3 regions of the Thioclava sp. F34-6 genome follow, and region 3 is predicted to be linked to each of the others. Evidence: riboswitches for the same ligand, from Rfam matches in the RefSeq annotation. Region 3 holds a riboswitch; each other region holds the start of a gene.

Region 1 (4,149 bases), on a different contig from region 3:
TCGGCATCGTCTCGTCGTGGAATTCACGCGCCGTATCGGGGTCGAGCGAGAGGTTGAACTGGTCTTCCCAGCGGAACTCGAAACGCGCGCGGCTCAGCGCATCGTCGCGCCGCTGCGCGCCGGGCAGCCCCTTGGCCAGATCGGCGGCATGGGCGGCGATCTTGTAGGTGATCACGCCGGTCTTCACGTCGTCGCGGTCGGGCAGGCCCAGATGTTCCTTCGGCGTGACGTAGCACAGCATGGCGCAGCCGAACCAACCGATCATCGCCGCCCCGATCCCCGAGGTGATGTGGTCGTAACCCGGCGCGATATCCGTGGTCAGCGGACCGAGCGTGTAGAACGGCGCTTCGTGGCAGCACTCCAGCTGCTTGTCCATGTTCTCCTTGATCTTGTGCATGGCCACATGACCGGGCCCCTCGATCATCACCTGACAGTCCTTCGCCCAGGCGATCTTCGTCAGTTCGCCCAGCGTCTCCAGCTCGGCAAATTGCGCAGCGTCATTGGCATCCGCGATCGAGCCCGGCCGCAGCCCGTCGCCGAGGCTGAACGAGACGTCGTAGCGGCGGCAGATGTCGCAGATCTCTTCGAAATGCTCGTAGAGGAAGCTCTCCTTGTGGTGATGCAGGCACCATTTCGCCATGATCGAGCCGCCCCGGCTGACGATCCCGGTCACGCGCTCCACCGTCATTGGCACCATGTGCAGACGCACCCCTGCATGGATCGTGAAGTAGTCGACGCCCTGCTCAGCCTGTTCGATCAGCGTGTCGCGGAAGACCTCCCATGTCAGGTCCTCGGCGATCCCGTTCACCTTCTCCAGCGCCTGATAGATCGGCACGGTCCCGATCGGCACGGGGCTGTTGCGGATGATCCATTCGCGGGTGTTGTGGATGTTGCGCCCGGTCGAGAGGTCCATCACCGTGTCGGCGCCCCAGCGGATCGCCCAGACCAGCTTGTCGACCTCTTCCTCCATCGAGGAGGTGACGGCGGAAGTGCCCATATTGGCGTTGATCTTCACGAGGAAATTGCGCCCGATGATCATCGGTTCGGATTCCGGGTGGTTGATATTGGCCGGAATGATCGCGCGACCCGCTGCGATCTCGTCGCGCACGAAATCCGGCGTCACGTAATCGGGCAGGTTCGCGCCCCAGTCCTGCCCGTCGCGCGGTCCTACGGCCTCGCGCAGCTGGTTCTCGCGGATCGCGACGAACTCCATCTCGGGCGTGATGATGCCTGCGCGGGCATAGGCCAGCTGCGTTACCGCGCGGTCGCCCTTGGCCCGCATCGGTTGCCGCCTGACCGGGAATTCCGGCGTCAGCCGCGCCCCTTGGGCAAAGCCGTTATCCTCGGGTCGGACATCGCGCCCGGTATATCTCTCGACATCGCCGCGCGCCTCGATCCATGCCCGACGCAGCGGTGCGAGACCGGCATTGATATCGGTCGTGACCTCGGGGTCGGTGTAAGGGCCCGAACTGTCATAGACCGGCAGCGGTGCTTCCCCGGCAGTGGGGTGCACGGCGATCTCGCGCATCGGCACGCGCAGACCTTCATGCAAAGCGCCCTCGACGTAGATCTTGCGCGACGCCGGCAGCGGACCGGTGGTGATCTTGGGGTTGGGAATGTTCATCGTTTCGGTGCTCCTCAAGCATTCGATCTCAAAGGACACCAATTGAGAGACGCTTGGGAAACCAAAGGCCGAACGGCCTTTTGTCATGGCTCGCAACGAGAGAAAGACTCTTCCCGGTCTGCTCGCCTAGCTTCCTACGCCAGTATCAACTGGGTCAGGTTCAAAGGGTCGCGTCACCGGGTTTTCACCCTGTCAGCCTCTCAGTCCCCTAAGCGGGACTCCCCTGCGTGATCCCGTTGTAGGAGCGAAGTGCGAACCTGGCAAGGCGCGTCCGCGTGACATCCGGCGGTCGTGATCGGCGCGCCCGGCGTCAGCGGTTCAAAAGCGCGCCGTCCATCCCAGCGAAACCCCCATCGCGGAACGCTTCCCGGGTTCGTAGACAAGCCCCGCGCCGAGACGACCGATCCCCGCCGTGCGCGAATAGCCGAACTGAAGGTCGGGCTGAGGTGCTGCGCTTTCGATATTCACCGAGGAGGTCGTCATCACCACCTTGTCGGAGCGCGCGTTTCCGACGGCGGCCCCGACGGCGGTCGGCACGCTCATCGTCATCTTGCCCGAGGCAAGCGAGATCGGCGTCGAAATCCCGACGGAGACACGATCATCGCCGGACAGAAACCCTGTCTTGCTCAGGCCCACGGCATAGGCGTTCGAGTGCAGCCCGCTGCCGGAGCGAAGCAAACCGTCTCCGGAGAAGTTCGAACTGCCATTGGCCGCGGTGAACGCGAGAGAGGTGCCGTCACCGAGGGCGACGTTCATGCCGAGCTGAACGAAGCGGGTATCGCTGGACAGGCCGCCACCGAACGCGCCGCCCACCGAGGTTCCCAGGAAGCCGCCGTCTTCATGCAGGCTGCCGACGGTCATCGAGAGCTTGCCAACGCCAAACCGGGCACTGAGCGAGCCGGCGATGTAATGCGAGGTGATATCTCCAGCCCCGCCGCCTGCCTGCGAAATCGACGCCGACAGCCCGTCGCCGAGGCCGATTTCGTAATGCAGCGCGGATGTGGCATCGAAAGATTTCAGGTATGGCGCGGCCATCGCGGCGCTGTCGACCCAGCCTGTTCCGGCAATCGCGGAACCGTCGCCGCGCGACAGTGACAAGGTGCCGGTGCCCGCGTTCAGATTGATCGCATCCGTCCGTCCCATCGCGAAGGCTTCCGTCGCGGCTCGGGCGGCGCTGGCATCCGCGTAATCCGCCACGAAGCTGCTGGTCGGCACATGATAGCCCCGATCAAAGGCATCGGTGACGATCATTCGCTGGTTGGAGAGCGTCGCGCGCAGCGCCCCGGCCACGCCGCGGCTTGCGTTGATCGCGCTTTGGGCGGCGGGCACGGAGGGGCCGTCGAGAGAGCTGGTCGTCTCGACCTTCAGCGTCCCGGCAGGTGCCTGTGCCTGCCGCAGATTGAGCTCTCCCCAGCCATAAACCGGGTCGATTCCGACCGCGCCGAGATCGGTCGCGCTGGTCTCGAGGATCTGCACGATTTGCTGACCTGTCAGCTCGGGGAATTCGCTCTTGAGCACCGCGACCGCGCCGGTGACATAGGGCGTCGCCATGGAAGTCCCGCTCATGTAGGCGTAATCGCCGCCGAGATCGCTCGGATAGGTCGAGAGGATGTTCACGCCCGGCGCCGCGAGGCAGTAATTCATCGCCTCGCCGCAGCGGTTGGAAAAGCTCGCGATCTGATGGTTGCTGTCGACGGCCACGACGCCGAGGATCGAGCCGTCCATTTCCGGGAAGTATTCCGGCAGGCCGGCCATCACGCTGGGATTGGCGCCGCCGTCGTTACCCGCAGCGAACACGCTGACCATGCCCGCTTTCGCGGCTGCATCGAGCGCGTCGATCGTGGCCGACCCGAGCTGCAGACGGATCTGGTCGGCGCTCGAAAACTGGTCGATCGTAAGCGTCTTGTCCGTGCTGTCCACATAGGACCAGCTGTTGTTCATCGAGGCGGCCCCGGCCTTGACCGACCGCGTGATCGCATCCGCATAGCTGCCCGCGCGAACCGAGCCTCCGACGCCTTTCAGGATCATCAAGTTGGACCCCCAGGCGATCCCCTCGATCCCCTGCCCGTTCTGCACACCGGCGATGATCCCGGCCACGTGCGTGCCGTGCCCGTCCGTGTCGGTGACATCGGAACTGTTGTCGAAATAGCTGTAGGAGAGGGCACCATCGATATTGTCGGCGAGATCGGGATGGGTCACATCCGCCCCGGTGTCGTAGACCGACACGAGTGTGCCGAACCCGTAGGCCCCTTCAGCATAACGATACGCCGCCTCGGTCTGAGCGAGACCGCCGCTCGCGTAATATTCCTTGGTCTCGAAGCTGCTGACGCCGCCGCCGGTCCCAAGACGCGGCGCAATGCCCGGCGATGGTGGCTGTGTGTCGCTCGCGCCTGAAGAACCCGAGGAACCGCCTCCGCCCGCCCCCGCAGCCGCGGCCAGCCCCACCGCACCGAGACCCAAGAGAAGCAGCATGCTGTTGGAGCCGGTCACCGTAGTGGAATTCGCGGCGATTCCCTGCGAAGAGA
Region 2 (4,149 bases), on a different contig from region 3:
GACCCGACAGTCAGCCGATCAGCTGCCGCAATCGCCGCGCTCAGATACGCCTTCGCGCGCTGGGTGGCCTCCGCGAGCGGCACCCCTGCCCCGAGCCATGTCGCCAGCGCCGATGACAGGGTACAGCCCGTCCCGTGCGTGTTGCGCGTCGCGATGCGCGGTGCGTCAAGCCAGAGCTCTTCCTGCGCCGTGACCAGCAGATCCGGGCTTTGGTCGCCTTGCAGATGACCGCCCTTCAGCAGCACCGCACGCGGCCCGAGCTCGCGCAGCGCATGGGCCTGATCGCGCATCTCGTCGAAGCGCGTCGCCTCGGCGCATCCCAGCAGATCGGCGGCCTCGGGCAGGTTCGGCGTGACCAGATCGGCCCGGGGCAGCAGGCTGTGCAGCGCGGTCACCGCCGCCTCTGCCAGCAGCCGATCGCCGCCTTTCGCGACCATCACCGGATCGAGCACTACCGGACAGTCGAGCCCGGTCAGCCTCTCGGCCACAGTCTCGATGATCGCGGCATCGCCCAGCATTCCGATCTTGATCGCGTCGATACGAACGTCTTCGCGCAGCGATGCCAACTGAGTTGCGATCAGCGCCGTGTCGCACAGGCTCACCGCCTGCACGCCGCGCGTGTTCTGGGCGGTGAGCGCGGTGATCACGCTCATCGCGTAGCCACCATTGGCGGAGATGGCCTTGATATCGGCCTGAATGCCCGCGCCGCCCGATGGGTCGGAACCCGCGATGGTGAGAATATTGGGGATCATCTGTCGCTCCATGCTTTGCGCAGGGTTCGGGTGGCGCGCATCATGTCAGGGGTACGCGAGATGGCGGAAATCACCGCGAGACCGGCACCGCCCGCCGCGCGGATTGCGGGCGCGTCAGTGGCACTGATCCCGCCGATCGCGAGGCAGGGAAGATCGGTGCGCGAGACGATCCGGGCAAAGCCTGAATGGCCGATCGGGGCGGCATGGTCGGGCTTCGAGCCGGTCGCATGGATCGGACCGACGCCGAGATAATCGATGCCGGGAGGAACGGCGGCGATCTGCGCCTCGGTCTCGATCGAGAGGCCTAGGAGCATGTCGGGCCCGATCCGGCGGCGGATCGCGGCGGGGTCGCCATCGCTCTGGCCGATATGCAGCCCGGCGGCCCCGATCTCGATGGCCACCGCGACCCGGTCATTCACGATCAGCGGGACGTCATAGGGGGCAAGCGCTTCGACCAGCGTCCGGGCCAGCGCTGCGAATTCCGCATCGGGGAGCGTCTTGTCGCGCAGCTGCACCCAGCCCGCGCCGCCCTCAGCCGCAGCGATAGCCTGCGCGACCACCGGCTGCGGGGCGGCCGGGTCGGTGACGAAACAGATGGACGGGATCATCATGCGGATTCGATCCGCGCTCCGGCGCTCAGCGCCTCGGCGTCGATCGCATAGAGCGCGTCGAGGAACGCAACCTGAAAGCTTCCCGGGCCTGAGACACTCGCCCCGGCGCTCTCCCCGGCGAGCCCGAAATAAGCCAGCGCCGCGACGACCGCCTCGAAGCGAGGCTGTCCCGCGAGAAACGCAGCCACCAGACCGGTCAGCGAACAGCCCAGAGCGGTCACGCGCGGCATCATCGCATGGCCATTCGCGACCCGCGCAGCGCGCTCCCCATCCGTCACAAAATCGACCGCGCCGGTCACCGCAACCACGGCCCCGCTCATCCGGGCCAAGGCCCGTGCGGCGCCTTCCGCGGTCTCGACACTCTCAGTGGAATCCGCCCCTTTCCCCGCGCCAGCCTCGCCCGCAAGCGCAAGGATCTCCGACGCGTTGCCGCGGATTGCCGTCGGGCGCAGTTCCACGAGCCGCGCACCGAGCGCACGCCGATAATCCGTCGCGCCGACCGCGACAGGGTCTAGCACCCACGGGGTTCCCTGCGCGCTCGCGACCTTGGCCGCCGCCGCCATCGCCTCCGCCCAGGGCGGCGACACCGTGCCGATATTGATGCTGAGCGCCTGCGCGAGTCCGGCGAACTCGGCCGCCTCCTCGCGCGCATGCACCATCGCGGGCGAGGCGCCGGAGGCGAGCAGAACATTCGCCATCACGTTCATCGCGACGTAATTGGTGATGTTGTGAACGAGCGGCGCGGTCTGCCGCATCGCCGCGAGATATTGTCCGGGATCTTCCATCGCTCTCTCCTTGGCTGCGGGCATCAGGAGAAGTGCGAGGGGCAAAGGCGGGAACGCGCCTGACCGTCTCACGCGCCTCCCTCCGCCGGCATTATCCGGTTCAGGTTCTAAGGGTTCGTCTCAGCCCGGTTGCCCGAGCGCCCCTGTCGCTTCGCTCCGAGAGGTGACAGCCTTCGCGCCGCCCGTCAAGCCGGGTCAGACGAGGCGCCCACAGCTTCGCCGCGATCAGCATCCAGCGCATATCCGTGAACGGCGGAACGGTTCTGGTCGCCGTCATATGGCAGGCCGGAAAGAGCGAAGATACGGGCGTCGTTTTCGGATCCGCTTTCCCATCCGAAACATGCTCGGTGCAGCCCCGTTTGCCTGACGCCCGCAAAGCAGAATGGAACAAAGGCACCTTGCATCCGTTGAGGAACCATATCCCCCACCGCTCCGTCCCAGCATTATTGAGCGAGGTTTTTTAGCATGAGACGTCTAGACACGCATTCCGGAACGGCCCTGACCGGCCTCGTTACCGCCCTTGTCCTCTGCGCGAGCGCAGCCTACCCGGGCTCTTCGGACCAGCAGGCCCTTTTCACATCCAAGCAGGCATCGTCAGGCCACGACGTGTACAAGAAGCACTGCGCCGATTGTCATGGCAGCGATCTGATGGGGGATGCAGGCCCCGCACTGGCGGGCAAGAAATTCGCCGACAGCCTCGATTACAGCGGCATGACCGGCAAGCAACTATACGACTTCATCGCGAAGCACATGCCCAAGGATGACCCGGGCGAGCTGACCGACAAGCAGTATCTCCAGACATTCGCCTATCTGCTTTGCAAGAACGGTTTCAAACCCGGGGACAGCGCGATCGACCAGAAAGCGATCGATGCGATGGACCTGCAGCCGTTGCCGGACTCGTCGCAGTCATCCTGCGACTGACCCGACCGCCGCGGCTGATCATTTCAAGAGAGGAGGACCGAACATGGCACATTTGCCACCATTCACCGCGACCTCGCGAGGCGCCGTCCGACCTCTGATCCTGTCCGTATGCGTGGCGGCCCTGCCGGCGCTTGCGCACGCGAAGCAGAGTGACGAGATCCAGGGCACGAGCGACACGAACCGCGCCCAGATGAAGGAGCTTCCCGCTTCGGCGAATGTCGCTGTCGACGACAACGCGATGCGATCCGCCAAGGACAACAAGTCCGATTGGTTGCTGCATGGCCGGAGCTACAGCAACCAGCGCTATTCGCCACTCGACCAGATCACGACGGACAATATCGACAAGCTGCACCCGGTTGCCTTGGTGCAGACCGGAAAGGTCGCCAGCTTCGAGACCACGCCGATCGTCGTCGATGGCGTGATGTATATCTCGACACCGATGGTCGATAACGAGATGACGGTCATGGCCGTCGATGCCGCAACCGGCGAGACGTATTGGAGCACGACCTATGACGTCTCGCAGGTCAAGACCTGCTGCGGCCCGGTGAACCGGGGCGTGGCCGTGGGTTACGGTAAGGTCTACATTGCGACGCTCGACGCCAATCTTCTCGCGCTCGACGCCAAGACAGGCAAAAAGGTGTGGAAGACCAATCTCGCAGACCCGCAAGCGGGGTTCTCGGAAACGATGGCGCCGCAAATCTATGACGGCAAGGTGATCGTCGGCAGTTCCGGCGGCGAATGGCCGATCCGCGGCTTCGTCGCCGCGATCGATGCGAAGTCGGGCGAGGAGGTGTGGCGCTGGCACGCGACCGATCCCGACACGTTCGAAGGCGACTCGTGGAAGTCCGGTGGCGGCATGGTCTGGACGACCCCCGCAATCGATCCGGAGCGAAACATGGTGATTTTCAGCACCGGCAATCCGAACCCCGACCTCGACGGCTCTAGCCGCAAAGGCGACAACCTCTATACCGACTCGATCGTCGCGCTCGATGCCGATACCGGCAAGCGCAAATGGCACTATCAGGAGGTCAAGCACGACGTCTGGGATTACGATGCCGTCAGCAATGTCGTGCTCTTCGA
Region 3 (4,149 bases):
GGGCCAATCAGCGCGACCCGCGCGCCGGCCGGGATCGTGAAATCGGCTTCGAGGCGGAAATCGCCCTGTTCGATCAGAAGCTTATCGAGGGTCAGCATAATGCCCCGCGCGGTCGAGCGCCCAGAAGAGCGCGAAAGTGAGGATCAGCAGCAGGCTCGCAGCGCCCGCCGCCTGATCCATGCGATAAGAGCCCATGAGCTGGAAAAGCGCCAGCGGAAGGGTGCGGGTCTGGCCATCCGAGAACAGCGTGATGACGCCCAGATCGCCCATCGAGAAGGCCGCGGCCAGCCCCGCCGAGAACCCCAGCGGCCGGGCAAGGCGCGGAACCGTCAGCAGACGAAGCCGGGCAATGCCGCGCAGCCCGAGCGAGGCGGCGAGCCGGTCGTAATCGGCCTGCAGCGTGCGGATCTCGGGCATCAGGATGCGGGTCGCGAAAGGCACCGAAAGCGCGGCGTTGGTGAGCAGCACCATTGGCAGCGCGAGGCTCGTCGGGTTCACGAAGGGCCGCGCGATCAGGAAGGCGCCGGTGCCCATCACGAGGCTCGACGCTGTCATCGGCAGCATCGCCGCGATCTCCGCCCAGCGCTGCCGGGTCGCCACCAGTGCGAGCGGCAGGGCGATGGCGAGCGTCACAACCGTGGAGAGCAGCGCGATCACCAAAGAGGTCAGCGTCGCGGGCCAGACCATCTCGGGCAGGTTGGCCACCGCCGGAATGCCCCGGGCGAAAACGGTGCCGATGGGAAGCAGAAGGAAGGCGCTTGCGAGCCCGATCGCGAGCGCGTCGAAGAGCGCACGCCCCATCCCGCCGGACAGCTGCGGGATCGGCGCGGCGCGGCGATCATGCCCCGCGCCGAAACTCGACGGCAGGGTGGCGCGCGCCGCGATCAGCAGCGCCACGACCGAGATCGCGACCTGCACCAGCGCAAGGCTCGCCGCGCGGCCCATGTCGAAATCGAAGCGGAAGGCCTGATAGATCGCCAGCTCCACCGTGGTCGCGCGCGGCCCGCCGCCAAGGGTCAGGGCCACCGCGAAGGACGTCAGGCAGACGAGGAAGATCGCAAGGAACGCCCCGGGCAGCACGCTGCGCAGCATCGGACGTTCGAGGTGACGCGTGACCTCCGCAGGGCCGAAGCCGAGGGTCGCGGCAAGGCGAAACCGCTCGGCCGGGATCGCCTCCCAGCCGTGCAGGATCATCCGGGTCGCAAGCGGCAGGTTGAAGAAAACATGGGCCACGATGACGCCCTGCGCGCCGTAGATCGAAATCGGATCCATGCCGAGCGGGGCGAGGGCCGCATTGACCAGCCCGCGCCGCCCGAAGACCGCGATCAGCCCGAAGACCGCGACGATCACCGGCAGGATGAAGGGAGCCCCCAGGAGCGAAATCAGCAGTCCGCGCCCGGCGAAGCGGCGGCGATGCAGCGCACGGGCGACAGGCACCGCCAGCGCGCAGGAGATCAGCGCCGAGGCCGCCGCCTGCCAGAGCGTGAAGCGGATTGCGGCGAGATCGGTTTCGCGCAAGCCGGTCAGCCCGCCTGCCCGGAGCGCCACTGCCGCCAAAGTGCCAAGGACAAGCGCGGCCAAAGCCGCACCCGCCAGCACCGCCCAGATGGGCGTGCCTCTTATCTGGAGAAGGCGCGTTGCCATTCTTCCAGCGCCGGACCGCGCAGTTTCTCGGCCTCGGCCTCACCCAGGTAGAGCGTCTTGTCGGGCATCGGGAGTTTCTGGAACACCTCAGGCAGCTGATCGTGGGGCAGTTTCGCCGGGAAGGACCAGTTCGCCGTCGCGATCATGCCTTGGAAATCGGGGCTCAGCACGTAATCCATGAATTTCTGCGCCAGCTCGGGATGTTTCGAAGTCTTGAGCTGCGCGACCAGTTCGGGGGTGAAGTAATGCCCCTCGGGGAAGATCGCGGCGGCCTTGGAGTCGTCGTCCTCGGCCATGATGTGATAGGCGGGCGAGGTGACATAGCTCAGTACCATATCCGCCTCGCCGTCGGTGAACATGCCGTAGGCCTCCGACCAGCCCGGCGTCACGGTCAGTACCTTGGGCGCGATCTTCGTCCACGCCTCTTCGGCCTTGTCGCCGTAGATGTCCTTCACCCAGAGCAGCAACGACAGACCCGCGACCGAACTGCGCGGATCCTCGATGACGATCTTGTAGGCGTCGTCGGGCGCATCCAGCAGGTCCTGGAAGCTCGTGGGCGGGTTCTTCAGCTTGGTCTTGTCATAGACGAAGGCCAGTTCAGACCAGTCGAAGGGCAGAAAGATCGGATCGTCCCACTTGACCGGCATGGTCAGGTCGGAGGTGTCTTCGTTATGCGGGGCGAACAGGCCGATGGCGCGCGCCTTCGCGGTCACGTCGGTGTTCAGACCGATCGCGACATCGGCGGAGGTCTTGTCTCCTTCGAGCAGGATGCGCGGCAGCACATCGCCCGCCACGAATTTCAGATCGCAATCGCAGGTCGCCTCGAACCCCTTCTCGATCGCGGGACCGGGGCCCCATTCGCTCGTGAAATAATCAGGCGCATAGACGGTGAGCACGGGCTTGTCCTCGGCCGCCGCCATCGTGGCGATCAGGCTCAGGGCTCCCGCAAGCATCAGGTGGGTTTTCATGCCTCACTCCTTGGGCTTGCCGGGCGGAGTGGGGCCGGACTATCCGGCTACCTTCCCTCCGCCGGTCTTAACCGGTTCAGGTTCAACGGGTTCGCGCGGATCGCATCTCAGCCAGCTTTGCGCTGGCACCCCGAGGTAGGGCGCAACCTAAGCGCGCGCGGCCGCGGGCGCAAGGGTAAGTAGGCACCGCGCCCCTGATCCGCGCCCGGATGCTCTGGCGAGTTCCCGCCAGTGACGACCGGCGCCGGATTTCAATGGCTTGCAACTGCGCGCGGGGCGACGCAGGCTCGATCCGGAACGGATTTGGGAGGAACCGATGCGCATCACCCTGACGGCGGCCCTTATGGCCGCGACCGCCCTGCCCGCCTTGGCCGACACGATCGAGGTGCCGGGCAAGATCACGGCCGTGACGCTCTTTCCGCAGGGCGCGCAGGTGGTGCGGCAGGTGGAGGTGAAGGCGCCCGAGGGCAGCCATGACCTGCTGGTTCCGGGGTTTCCCGAAGGCACCGACATCTCGACGCTGCGGGTGTCGGGTGACGGTGTGCAGATCGGCGCGATGAGCCTGATCTCAGGGCGCGCGCCGGCGACCAGCGGAACCGAAAGCGCAGCGGTGAAGGCTGCGCGTGACCGGCTGGCCTCTGCAAAGGAAGCCCTTGCGGAAAAGGAAGACGCGGTGGCCGTGATCCGCGCCAAGGCGCAGGCCGCACGCGACCAGATCACATATCTCAAGAACACCGACTCGCAGGTCACCGCGCCCGAACAGCTGCGCGCGCTGGCGCAGATGGTGGAGGATCAGATTCTCTCGGCCACCGAACGCGCAATCGCCGCCGAAGCGGAAGCGCGCCGCGCGGAAGCCGCGCTCGACCCCGCGAAAGAGGCGGTGAAGCAGGCGCGAGCGGCGCTCGATGCGCTGCTGAACCCGGCGAAAGATCGAGAGATGCTCAGCGCGAAGGTGCAGGGCTCGGGCACGCTGACGATCACCTCTTACGTTAACAATGCCGGGTGGCAGCCCTCCTATGATCTGCGGCTGGACCGCGACAAGGGCGCGGTGGATATGGAGCGCTTCGTCTCGGTCCATCAGGCCACCGGCGAGGACTGGCGTAACGTCGACCTGACGCTCTCGACCGCTCGCCCCGGCGGGCGCGCAGAGCCGGGCGAAGTCTATCCGCGCCTCGCGCACATCGGCGACCCGGATGCGCCGCCCGCACCGGTGCCGATGAAGCGCTCCCTCGCGGCATCGGATGGCGCCGCCGCGCCGATGGCGGAGGCAGCGATCAGCGACCGCGCCGATCTTCAGATGCAGGGCGAAACGGTGACCTACCATTACCCGAGCGCGGTCGATCTGCGCGACGGGGTCGACGATCTCCGCCTGAGCCTCGATTCCAAGACCCTCCCGATGGAGGTCTTCGCCGAAGCCGCCCCGCTGACCGATCCGCAGGCCTATCGCGTGGCCGAGGGCAAGAACGGGACCGGCGAGATCCTGTTGCCCGGCCCCGCGAACCTCTATGCCGATGGCGCGCTGGTCGGCCAGTCGCAT

What was found. A riboswitch is a leader RNA that binds a small molecule or an ion and turns the genes downstream of it on or off. The one in region 3 is predicted to bind thiamine pyrophosphate.
Region 1: another riboswitch for thiamine pyrophosphate. It lies ahead of thiC (phosphomethylpyrimidine synthase ThiC); the one in region 3 lies ahead of thiB (thiamine ABC transporter substrate binding subunit).
Region 2: another riboswitch for thiamine pyrophosphate. It lies ahead of thiM (hydroxyethylthiazole kinase); the one in region 3 lies ahead of thiB (thiamine ABC transporter substrate binding subunit).

What each region holds. Positions count from the first base shown of each region.
Region 1 covers NZ_NBOA01000007.1:306,108-310,256, reverse strand. The annotation lists gene thiC (phosphomethylpyrimidine synthase ThiC) at 1-1,624, opposite strand, end outside; TPP riboswitch at 1,739-1,859, opposite strand; gene B6V72_RS16440 (S8 family peptidase) at 1,943-4,149, opposite strand, start outside.
Region 2 covers NZ_NBOA01000003.1:116,390-120,538, reverse strand. The annotation lists gene thiD (bifunctional hydroxymethylpyrimidine kinase/phosphomethylpyrimidine kinase) at 1-752, opposite strand, end outside; gene thiE (thiamine phosphate synthase) at 749-1,363, opposite strand; gene thiM (hydroxyethylthiazole kinase) at 1,360-2,148, opposite strand; TPP riboswitch at 2,209-2,303, opposite strand; gene B6V72_RS06705 (cytochrome c) at 2,614-3,069, shown strand; gene B6V72_RS06700 (PQQ-binding-like beta-propeller repeat protein) at 3,113-4,149, shown strand, end outside.
Region 3 covers NZ_NBOA01000006.1:252,213-256,361, forward strand. The annotation lists gene B6V72_RS14425 (ATP-binding cassette domain-containing protein) at 1-98, opposite strand, end outside; gene B6V72_RS14430 (thiamine/thiamine pyrophosphate ABC transporter permease ThiP) at 82-1,644, opposite strand; gene thiB (thiamine ABC transporter substrate binding subunit) at 1,620-2,612, opposite strand; TPP riboswitch at 2,649-2,755, opposite strand; gene B6V72_RS14440 (DUF4139 domain-containing protein) at 2,929-4,149, shown strand, end outside.